2 regions of the Paenibacillus sp. CF095 genome follow, and region 2 is predicted to be linked to the other one. Evidence: predicted binding sites of a transcription regulator. Region 2 holds the regulator's gene; the other holds the start of a gene.
The links. Region 2 encodes Rex, which represses fermentation and respiration genes when NADH is low (regulators of the CRP and FNR family bind a similar motif). Its sites were predicted from a motif close to TTGTGAAATATTTCACAA; they were not measured.
Positions count from the first base shown of each region.

Region 1: BLS69_RS21110 (cytochrome ubiquinol oxidase subunit I) is a predicted target of Rex. The motif match lies at 4,477-4,494, and genes of this name have one in related genera.

Region 1 covers NZ_FMZN01000002.1:401,048-407,199, reverse strand. The annotation lists gene cydC (thiol reductant ABC exporter subunit CydC) at 1-20, opposite strand, end outside; gene cydD (thiol reductant ABC exporter subunit CydD) at 22-1,938, opposite strand; gene cydB (cytochrome d ubiquinol oxidase subunit II) at 1,940-2,995, opposite strand; gene BLS69_RS21110 (cytochrome ubiquinol oxidase subunit I) at 2,940-4,355, opposite strand; gene BLS69_RS21105 (tetratricopeptide repeat protein) at 4,739-6,031, shown strand; gene BLS69_RS21100 (glycosyltransferase) at 6,028-6,152, shown strand, end outside.
Region 2 covers NZ_FMZN01000001.1:1,055,203-1,061,354, reverse strand. The annotation lists gene BLS69_RS04780 (AAA family ATPase) at 1-262, opposite strand, end outside; gene BLS69_RS04775 (hypothetical protein) at 255-782, opposite strand; gene BLS69_RS04770 (cell wall elongation regulator TseB-like domain-containing protein) at 1,084-1,614, opposite strand; gene BLS69_RS04765 (amidohydrolase) at 1,654-2,961, opposite strand; gene BLS69_RS04760 (redox-sensing transcriptional repressor Rex) at 2,948-3,601, opposite strand; gene dinG (ATP-dependent DNA helicase DinG) at 3,820-6,152, opposite strand, start outside.

The DNA.
Region 1 (6,152 bases), on a different contig from region 2:
TGCTCATATCCGGACTTCATTTTATATCGCCTCCATCTGGGCCTGAATCATCTTATAATATACACCTTGTCGTGCCAGTAATTCCTGATGTGTTCCCGTCTCTGCCACTGTGCCGCCATCCATGACAATAATTTGATCCATATGCAGCATCCAGTGCAGACGATGGGTAGCCAAAAATACAAGTTTGCCATCAAACAGCGGCAGCATCGTCTGTTTCAGTTCATACTCTGTCTCTACATCCAGATGAGCTGTCGGTTCATCAAGCAGCAGGATGTTCCGTTGACTAAGCCAAGCTCTTGCCAGCGCCACCCGTTGCTCCTGCCCACCACTTAGCTGTCTGCCACCAGCCCCAATAAGTTCATGTAGTCCACCGGATAATGAAGACAGTAGCTTGGTTAATCCAGCTGCGCTAATGGCCTTGGCCACTTCCGCATCCGAAGCCTCCGGCATATAGAAACGAACGTTATCGGCCAGGCTTCCACTGAAAATATACGGATGCTGCGGGATAGCTGCCGTCTGTCTTCGCCAGGATTCAAGCATATCCTGTGTCACAGGCTGTCCGTTGGCTAATACTTGGCCTGAAGTAGGAAGCTGAAATCCAGCCAATACATCAATCAACGTGGATTTACCTGCTCCGCTGGCGCCAATAATACCGATTTTGCCAAGACCCGTGATCTGAAATGTGACATCTTTTAGCGAATAAGGACCTTCATCATCATGCCGTACCTGTACATCCGTTAGAGCCAATCTGCTATTCTCATTCCAGGAGAACACTGAGGAAGCGGAAGAAACAAGCTCAGGAATAGTAGAAACAGAAGCAGGATCAGGAGCAAGATGCCCCGCAGCCATTTTATCGTTCAACACGACACGTATGGTCGAAGTGCTGGCTTTCCTTTTACCCAAATATAATGATGGTGTAGATCCAGCCTCATCCTCTGCCGTAACCGGATGTGCAACAACATTTGCATAGGCTTCTTTTTGTTTCTGTTCAGCAGCTTTCCCCCGTTCAATCACTTGGTTGATAGCCGCTCCGGCTTCCTTACCGTCCAATGTGGCATGGTAATCAGCGCCGAGCATACGTACAGGCAGGAAATATTCGGGAGCGAGAATGAGTACCGTCAGCGCAGGGCCAAGCAGCATATGCCCCTCCGTCAGACGTAATCCCAGACCAACTGCCACGGAAGCAACGGACAGCATGGTGAAGAAGTCGAGTGCAAACGAAGAAAGAAAAGCCATGCGCAGGGTGGACATCGTTGCCTTCCGATACCGCTGACTGACCCGCAAAATGGACCCTTCGTGTGTTTTGCTTTGTCCCAGTGTTTTCAGTGTTTCCAGACCTCGCAAGGTATCGACAAAATGGTTAGCGAGTGCTTTGTAGGATCGGAATTGTCCGTCTATCTTCCGCTGCGCAGCGAGGCCAATCAGAATCATGAACACGATCAGGATTGGGAGAGTCAGCATCAGAATAACCCCGGACATCAGATCCAGCTTGAACACATACAGCAAAATGACGATAGGTGTGAATCCTATGCCCAGCATACGAGGAATGAATAGTTCGAGATACGTCTTGTATTGAGCTGTTCCCTCACGTGCCAGTGTAACCAGATGGCCTGTGCCTTCCGTCTTGGCATAACGCGGCCCGAGCCTGAACCACTGCTCCACCATCTGTCTGCGCAGATCAGTCCCTGTCCTCTCCGCATATCGTGAGGTCACGAGTTGTAACCAGAAGGATAAGGCGTAGCGGGCGGCAAAAGCAGCCAGGAACAGCAGCAGTACAGGATACTGCTCCGTTACGGATGAACCTTCGAACAATGCCGTGATGGCCTGTGCCAGCCATTTGGCTTGCATCATGATCGTCATCGCCTGTAGCAGCACCAGCGCTGAGGCCAGCGCAAGTACAGGCCGGATGCCCGGCAGCTTCAGCAGCCCCCGTCCCATATCAGTACTCCAGGTGGTGCTGCTCGTTCAGGCGTTTACGGAAGATATAATAACTCCAGATCTGATAACCAAGAACAAACGGCAGCAATGTGCAAGCTACAATTGTCATTACTTTCAATGAATAAGCGCCGGATGCGGCGTTGTATACAGTCAGGTCATATGCCGCCCCAAAGGAACTCACCATCACTCTTGGGAAAAGTCCGATAAAGACCGAGGCAAAGGCAATTGCAATAACTCCCCCAGTCATTCCAAAAGCCCAACCTTCACGCTTCTGACGAACAAAGTATGCCGCAAGTGCAAGCGAAACTGCGCCAAGTACAACCATGATCCAAAGAGCCCAGCCGCGTACGGCGAATACATCGGTCATGAAATACGTCATTAACGCGTAAACGGCGAGCAGTGCAGCCAGTGGCAGCATCAATTTTTGCGCTGTCTTCAAGGCACGCTCTCTGAGATCACCTACTGTTCGTAGTGATGCAAACAGCAATCCATGAACCAGACACAGCAGGGTTACACTCAAGCCACCAATCACGGTGTACGGATTAACAATATCGAGGAATCCTGCACGCAACTGCATCTCCCCATCAATGGGCAGACCTTTCATCAACGTAGCAAAGACCACGCCGAACAGGAACGGCAAGAGCGCACTGGAGACAACAATGATGATGTCCCACGTTTTGCGCCAGCGCTGCTGTTTCATTTTACTGCGGAATTCGAAAGCAACTCCGCGGCCAATCAAGGCGAGTAACACCACCACAAGTGGCAGGTAAAAACCACTGAACAACGTCGCATACCAGTGCGGGAAGGCAGCAAACATCGCTCCCCCTGCTGTAATCAGCCATACTTCATTACCATCCCAGAACGGACCGATTGAGTTAATCAGGGTCCGGCGTTCACGATCTGTTTTGGCAATAATGCCTGTAGACATCCCCACACCAAAATCAAAACCTTCCAAAAAGAAGAAACCAACAAACAATACGGCAATCAGCAAAAACCACAACTCACTTAGTGACAACGGAATAACCTCCATCCACGCCGAACGGATCGGCCGATTCATCGTGATCTTCCGGCTTCTCGACCGCAAACGGTCCTGCCTTGATCTCACGTACGAACAGGTATACCATCACGATTCCGAGAACCGTATACGCAGCGGTAAAAGCAATGGTCGAGAACAGGATCATTCCTGCGGATACGTTCGGTGAGACCCCGGCTTCGGTGGTCATATAACCAAATACCGTCCACGGCTGCCTGCCAACCTCGGTCATAATCCAACCTGATGTATTGGCGATAAACGGCAAGGATATGGCAAATACCATCAGACGCATAAACCACTTTCCAGCGACCTCCAGCTTCTTGCGCATAGCCAGAAACGTACCGTACAGAGCCAGCACAATCATCAAACCACCCGCTGCGATCATAATGCGGAAACTCCAGAACGTTGTCCGTACCGGCGGGATGTAATCCCCCGGTCCATATGTCTGCTGATACTCAGCATTCAGTTCCTTCATGCCTTTGACACTACCGGAGAACTTGCTGTAGGACAGGTAACTGAGTAATCCAGGGATTTTGATCTCACCCGTACTCTCCTGTTTATCCGGGTCAATAAAAGCGACCACCGTCCATGGCGCCGGATCTTCTGTCGTTGTCCATGTGCCCTCACTGGCTGCCATCTTCATCGGCTGTGTCTCCACCAGATATTGCGCCTGGAAGTGACCCGAGAATGCGACGCCGAATGAAGAAACAAGAGCGATAATGATCGCAATATTAAACGATTTGCGGAAGATCTCCACATCTTGCTTTTTCATCAATTTGTAGGCACTAATCCCGGTTACGACGAAAGCCCCTGTCATCAATGCCCCAAAGATTGTATGTGGGAATTCGACGAGAAGCTGACCATTCGTGATGAGTGCAAAGAAATCATTCATCTCGGCTCGGCCGTTGTTAATCTCAAACCCGACCGGATGTTGCATAAATGAATTGGCTGCCAGAATCCACAGCGCGGACAGGAATGTGCCGACAAACACCAGCCAGATGCAGGCCAGATGCACTTTTTTGGACAAACGATCCCATCCGAATATCCACAACCCAATAAATGTAGACTCCATAAAAAACGCCAGTAGCGCTTCAATAGCCAGTGGCGCACCAAACACGTCTCCCACAAACCGAGAGTACTCGGACCAGTTCATGCCAAACTGGAATTCTTGCAGAATACCTGTGACAACCCCGACGGCAAAGTTAATCAGGAACAGTTTGCCCCAGAACTTGGCCATCGTTTTGTAGATCTCCTTACCCTTAACAACGTACAACGTCTCCATGATTGCAACCAACAGTACAAGACCGATGGATAGCGGGACAAAAAAGAAATGGAAAATCGTTGTAAGTGCATATTGGATACGCGATAACATAATCGGATCCATACCGTTACCCCTTCTTTCTGTTCACTTCGCAGTATGCGTATTTGGCATTGAAGCTGCACCTTCGCTGTCTGTCCGCCAAATACGTTGATGAACGTATTGTGCCAGATTACCTATTTTATACATGTGAGAATTATCACAATCTTCGTCTCTAGAGCAAAAAAAAGTGATCCTGGTCACACAAAAGATAAAATTCAGCCTATTATCATAGCTTGCCAACTTCATCTATTCATGGAAGATACTCATGTTTGGGACGGAATGCCCATATGTTAGTCTCAGGCATATCATGCGAAGTACCGTGAGGGCTTTACATATGAAGTGAAAGCATGCAGTACATGCAGAGCGAATGACGCTCCATATTACAGTCAAGGTGAGGTGAACTTTTCATGGAAAAACCTGCACCACTGCCAGGTGAAGACACCAAAGCCAGCCTGGATAAGGTCAGCACAACACAGCCCCCTGTCCGATATGTTCTCTTCCCTCGCAAAGGTGGCTGGTCATCCTTTCCCTATCCCGATATTGCTGCACTGCTGTCGATCGAGGGAGAGGTCTACTATGTCAGCAGCCTGACGCAAACAGAAGATGTACCTCCAGTCATTACCGTCATCTCCCTCCCTGAAGCCGAGCAGCTATTGCTGGAACCTCGCACCGTAGCCGTAGTCGCCCATCCCTACTGGCTAATGGCTACAGCCTCGCTGGAGCCGGAGCTATGTATCGCCCTGCTCCCTGAGCCTGCTGGGGAAGAATCATCTTCTCCCCTATGGGAGAGCAGTATTTCCAAACTGGTCGGCATCGCCGATCTGGTAGGCACATCCTCCGAGACACGTTATATGAAGCTGTTATTCCAAGGCGTACGTGTTATCTGGCTGGGCGGCGAAGACCCTGCACCTGCGGGTACGATGCAAAAGGATGATCTCGAAGTCCCTCTCCGGGACTACGAACTGTTCTTCCTGCATGCGCTGCGGCAGGTCTTGTCAGGCACTTCGGATAGCGTCAGCCTGCTTCAATGCAGTGTACGTGCCGACTTCTACCGACAGCTCCGAGCCAAAGCAGGCCCACATGAGACGATATCCTTTTTGCTGGCAGCCTATGAGTACTTGCTTGAAGATCGGCGGGCCGTCCATTCGCTGCAAGAGGCCTTCACCCACGCGGTCATGAACGGTCGCAGTGATTGTGTGGTTTCCCATTATCGATTCCTGTCTGCCATTCATGCCCGGGCCGGACAGTTGGAGGACGCCCTGCGGGTGTACGGAATTAGTGCAGCAGATGAACAAGAACGGCATCATTATGAACAGTTATGTCGCTGGCTTGAGGCAGGAGAAGATCAACTTGTACGAGCGGAACTACTGCGTATGAACGATGATTACGGAAACGCCCTGCGTATCCTGGACGAACTTGGCGGAGAAACGGCGAGACATTGGAAATTCCGCATTTATCAGGAGACAGGACGTGTGGAAGAGGCACTGGCTCTGGTGCATGCAGTCGATATTCAGGATGATGCCAGTCGCCGGGATTATCAGCAATTATCCGGCAGTGCGCTGGCACTGCGAGGGGAACGGCACGGGGCAGTCCGACATTTTCTCGAAACGGCACTGGAGGATGAAGATGCGCTCGCCCGGATTGTCGAACTGGAGTTGTTGGATTATGCTGTACAGCAATTGCTTGGGGAGGTGCCATGATGCTGGACCCGAAGAAGCGTAGACAACAGTTGAATGGGCCAATGGTGCACAGGGATATCCGAACCGAAACCACTTACACGCCAACCGAAACAGTCGATCGAACACATACAGACGCATTGGA
Region 2 (6,152 bases):
CAAGCGCTTCACGCAATTCCTGCTTGGCACTGTCCTGTCCGCCAATTTCTTCAAAAGTAAGCTTGGAAGGTCCTTTTTTCTTCCGTTTACGTTCCTGTGCAGCGCCTACTGTAATTCCGCCACGCATTTGCATCATGAACAGCAAAGCTCCGACAAACACCGCTGCAATCAGAATCGGAACAATATTAACACCAGTAAAAGCAAGAAAAATAATCAATACGGGAAAAAATCCGATGGCAACTTCTTTTGTCCACTTAGGCATTAGGCCACACTCCTATCTGACCGGGCACACGCGGCAGAATAATAAACTTGCTGGCATCTCCGTCTCTGAGACTGACATATACATTGTTGTCATCCATCGCTGTATTTACCTTAATTCCATTCGTCGCCATCTTTGACAACGTTGGTGTAATCTCGGTGTATTGCTTGTTCTCCATCGCCTGAGCTACGGTAAACATCGCATCACCCCACCAACTTTCCAGTGCTTCACTGGAATGATCCACAACATCCAACTTTAGTGAACGTGTTCCAATTAACGTCTGTCCTTCTTTGTGAATATATTGTACCAGTCTGCCCAAATCAACATCAGGTTGCAGATCCAGTTTCAATTGTACGTCATTGCGGTTAATAGTTAATTGAACGTCATTGACTCCATCGTACTGGGTAACCATCTTTTCAATCGGATTCTGCACGGCCACCTGACGATATACAAACCAACCTCCAAACAACACAACGGCTGAAATGACGGCAGTTAAAGCAATAGGCAATACTTTTAGCTTCAAGTGAATTACCCCTCCCAGATTTTGGCCTAACCTACTGGCTTATTGGTATATACGAATATGTGCACATTGACTCCTGCGAGAATTTCGACAGGATTATTTGTTTTTGAATGTAACTTTGAGTACATATCTGAGTATATCACATCGTATATACATTTTCGAAGGCGAAAATATGAATAAATTATTAATTTTAACTATTTAAATCAAAAATGTTTACAGACAACACAAAGAACCGGTTCAGTCGGATTTCCGTCTGCCGGTTCTTTCATTTCTCTAATTCTCTAGTTATGTCACTCTATTTGTTCTAGCTGTTCGGGAGTGTGTAGACCAGGTCCACCTGTTCTCCGTTGCTAAAACGATAAAAGCGATAGTGGTTATGCGTACCGTCTTTATAATACACTTGCCACACATATATTCCATTCACAACTCCGGGCATGATTCGCTTAATCTCGCCGGCAGGAACTTCAGAACTGAAGCGATTGCGGATCTGCGCTTCGGACATGCCATTCTGCAGCAGCTCACTGTGTACAGCGTTTGCACCCTTAGCCGGTTGATTGTTTGCATCGAATTTAACCCAGACCATAACATCCTGGTTATCCTTATTTTTACCGATCAGTGTCCAGTAGATGTTGTCAGAGCCTTCTTTGTCTCCCCAGATGTACTTGCGCAATTCATCATAGGATGTAATGCCCAGTTGCTTCTGTGCTGCTTGTATGGCGAGCGCTTCTTCCTTACGTTGGTCCTGTGTGACATAGACGTAATAACGCTGAAGTCCAAACAGAATCAGAACCAGTGCAAGCAGCGAAATCCATATCCACTTCTTTTTTTTCTTCAAAAGCCGAACTTCCTTTCCCTATGATGCTCTGTCCTGCAATTAACGAGCAAGCAGACCATCAAATGCCAATTGAGACTCACGCAAAATGCGCTCTTCATCCAGCGTCAGACATTCGCCGTGTTTCACCACTTGTTTCCCATCCACCCATACGTGCTCTACATCTTTGGCAGAAGCCGAGTAGATGGTATGCGAGATCAGGTCTGTATGTGGATAGAAATGTGCCTGTTCAATGTCCAAAGCGATAAAATCAGCCTTCATGCCAACCTGGAGTGCTCCGGTATTGTTCAAGAAGATGGATTTGGCACCGTATGACGTTCCGAGGAGTAACGCTTCGCCTGCTGGCACTGCCGTCGGGTCACCAGATACACCTTTGTGGATCAATGCAGCCAGTCTCATTTCCTCGAACATATCCAGGTTGTTGTTGCTTGCCGGTCCGTCTGTTCCGAGTGACACGGTAACTCCTGCTTTCAGTAACGCAGGAACCCGCGCAACACCGGAAGCGAGTTTCAGGTTACTTCCCGGGTTATGGGATACAGCCACATCATGACGGGCCAAAATTTCAATCTCTTCGTCATTCAGATGCACCGCATGTGCAACCAGGGATGGACGGGAGAAAAAGCCCAGTTTCTCCAGATGTGCCACAGGACGCAGTCCATAATCAGCCACGTTCTGCTCCACTTCACGAAGCGTTTCAGACATATGTGTATGGAGAGGAAGGTTCAGGTCGTTCGCAACCTGCACAAGCTTCTCTATGTAGTCAGGAGGGCATGTATATGGTGCATGTGGCGAGATTACGGTTGTAATGCGACCATCTGCCTGTCCATTCCACTCACGTGCAAACGCTGCCGACTCCTCCAGCTTCCGCAGTTGCTCTTCTTCCGAGCACAGCCCGATTACACCACGTGCCAGTGCTGCTCTAACGCCTGATTGCTCCACAACTTTGGCAACTTGATCCATGTGATCGTACATGTCCAGGAAAGCTGTAGTTCCGCCTTTCAACATTTCAAGCACCGATAGGGAAGTTCCCCAATATACATCTTCTGAAGTCATTTTCGCTTCCATCGGCCACATTTTTTCCTGCAACCATACTTGCAACGCAAGATCGTCTCCGTGCCCTCTGAGCAACGACATTGCTGCATGACCATGCGTATTGATCAGACCCGGCAGGAAGAACAGTCCTTTTCCATCCACTTTGGTACAATTTTTGTCTCCATCCGGCAATGTCTCACCAATATGCACAATCTTGTCATCCTCGACAACCATGTATCCTTGAACCACGTTCCATGTTGTGCCGCCTTCATTAACGGCAAATTTGCCGTTGTGAATTACCCATCTATTTGTTGTCATCTTCCTCGTCGTCCTTTCCAGTCTCCAAGTAATAGGCCAAACTAAGCAGATCCGTTGTAAAGTCAGCATGGTGAATGCGGATATGCGGCGGTGTTTTTAGAATTGTTGGTGCAAAATTAAGGATCGCTTCAATTCCTGATTCAATAAGCTGATCCGCAACATTTTGGGCTTCCGTATCCGGAACCGTGATAATACCGATGCGGATGTTTTCCGTTTTAACCGCTTCCGTCAATTCATTCATTGGTTTTACCGTCAAACTGTTGATTTGGCTACCAATTTTCGGTCCATATGCATCAAATACAGCAACAATCTTCATGTTGTCTTTCAGATATGCGTTGTAGTTGGACAAGGCTTGACCGAGATTACCCGCGCCTACCAGAGCTACATTAATTTGCTGATCGATTTTGAGAATGTGACGAATTTTCTCAATCAAATAAGATACATCATACCCGATCCCTTTACGACCAAAATCACCGAAGTAAGCCAGGTCTTTACGAATTTGGGCCGGATTCAGATCCAGCCTCTGTCCAAGCTCTTGAGAAGAAACAGTAGCCACCTCACGCTGATGCAACTCGTTCAAATAACGCAAGTATACAGGCAGACGGCGTACCACCGCTTCCGAAATTTTATCCGATTTCATTCTTGCTCCCCCTTACCAAGGCCACGATAAAATAATAGATGAAAAGATGAGCATCCTGTATAAACTCAAAGATAAACGTGACATTTTATACAGAATGCTCCTTGTAATTTAGGTTATAAGTTCTTACGTGCAACTGCTTTAATCGGATACGGAAATATCTAATAAAGTTTAACGCCAAACGATAGTGTCATGCAATGATATAACGAACAAAACAACCATTATTTTTGTTCATTAGCAGGTTTTTCCAACCACTCGGTAATTCGTGGAACCATCTGCTCCGTGAGCATGTGTTCCATTTTGGGACCAGGTAAAGAATATAAAAAGAATTTACCATAGTACGCTTCAATCACCCGTGTATCATAAACAATGACAATTCCTCTGTCCTTCGCTGTACGCACCAACCGGCCAAATCCCTGCTTGAAACGAATGACCGCTTGCGGCACGGACAGTTTCATGAACGGATTTTTCTTCTGTTCCTGAAGCAGCTCACTCTTGGCTTCCACCAACGGATGATTCGGTGGCTGGAAAGGCAGTCGCACAATAGCGAGACAGGTTAGCGCCTCTCCCGGGATATCTACACCCTCCCAGAAGCTGCTTGTACCCAGAAGTACCGTAGCTTTGGCATCTTGGAACCTGCGAGTCAGCTTGGAGCGGCTTCCACTGTCAACGCCTTGCCCAAGCAACGAGATGTCGTTACCAGACAGTGCTTCCTTCAGCGGATCATAGACCTGTCGCAACATCTTGTATGAAGTAAACAGAACCATCATGCGTCCACGCGTGGCAATTGCCGTCTCTGCGAGTGATCGCACCAGCATATTAACAAAGTGCGCATCACCCACACTGCCCTTCACACTCGGGAAATCACGCGGAATCACCAGAAGTGCCTGATCGCGATAGTTGAAAGGTGATGGCAGCATCGAAGTTAACAACCGATTATTCTCGGAAGCTTCCTGCAAGCCAAGTTGTTCAATCATGAACTGGAATGACTTATCTACCGAAAGCGTAGCCGATGTAAGTACAACACTTTTCTTTTTATCAAAAAATAAATCCTTAAGTTGTGCACTGACATCTACAGGTACAGCATACAGCTGAAGAGATTTACTTCGGAACTGACCACTGGCTTCCATCCAGTACACCGTTTTGGCATCATCCATACGCATGAAGAAACGTAGATTCTCCTTCAATGTGGTCAGATCTTTCAGCAATCCTGTAATGTCCGTGATCAGACTATCCGATTGATAATCATCCTGATCCTCTTTCACCTCAAGCAGCAATTTGTCCCCTTTGCGAACCAAATCGCCCAGAGTCACATAGATCTGGTTCTCCAGATCCTGCAACTCCTGCCATTTTGCAGGTTTCTGAGAAGCTTTCAGACGCAGTGAAAATTGCCCCGTCTCTCCCGGTGAAGCATCACTTCGTTCAGGCAACAAACCGAACAAGGCATCGCTCATACGATCCCACAGTTCCTTGACCTCAACAGCCAGCGGGAACATCTGATCCACCATGGAGCCCCATTGAACCGAATTTTCATGCCCGGATAACTGGGAACGAAGCATAGGCAGCTGACCATTACGACTGTCTTTAAACAGGCGGGTCAGTGTATGAACCAAGGTGAAATATTTCATATGCATTCCAAGATGTTTACCAGCGACATCCTCCAAATGATGTGCCTCATCGATCACAAGACTCTCATAGGCTGGCAGCAGCTGATGCGCGGCTTTCACATCCGTAAATAATTTGGAGTGATTGGTGATTACAATATCAGACAACCCGGCCTCATGTTTGGCACGATGGTAGAAACATTTGCGGAACCATGGACATGATCTTCCCAGACAGGACTCGGATTCGCTCTGTACCGTCTCCCAGAAGTCCCCTCCGCGTCCGCTAAGGTTAAGTTCCTCATCATCTCCGGTTTCGGTCTGCGTGAGCCAGACAATCATCTGAGCAGCTGTGAAATAATCCTCTTTGGGTGTAGCGAATTCACGTTTATTGATTTTGTGTTCAAATTTGCGCAGGCACAGGTAATGTCCACGTCCTTTGAATACAGCAGCCTTAAACGGGAACGGAACCACTTGAGTCAGCATCGGAATGTCCCGCTCTCTCAATTGCTCCTGCAGATTGATCGTATGCGTGCTGACCATAACTTTCTGTTCCTGCTTCACACTTTCGTAAATAGCAGGCAAGAGATAACCCAGAGATTTACCGGTGCCTGTTCCTGCTTCGATCAAGAGATGTTTCTCTTCATCCAGGGCTTGCCTTACACTGCTGAACATCTGAGTCTGCGCTTCACGCTCTTCGTAATGATCCAGCGTATCCTTCAGGTTCTCCCGAACCTGGTCCATAAACTGTTCGAAGCTTACACCATCAAGGGGGTTAGCCTCCCGCTCATCGCGTGGTGCACCAATATCGGTCCAATCACTTACATTAAGAGCAAGCTGACGATAATAGGTATGTCCGTCCAGATCCTGAATCGGCTCTGCTTCCTTCTCACTGCGCATTCCGTCCAAGAACCAGCCCAAGTCACTGTCTTCTGGTGCAAACAGGTCACTGA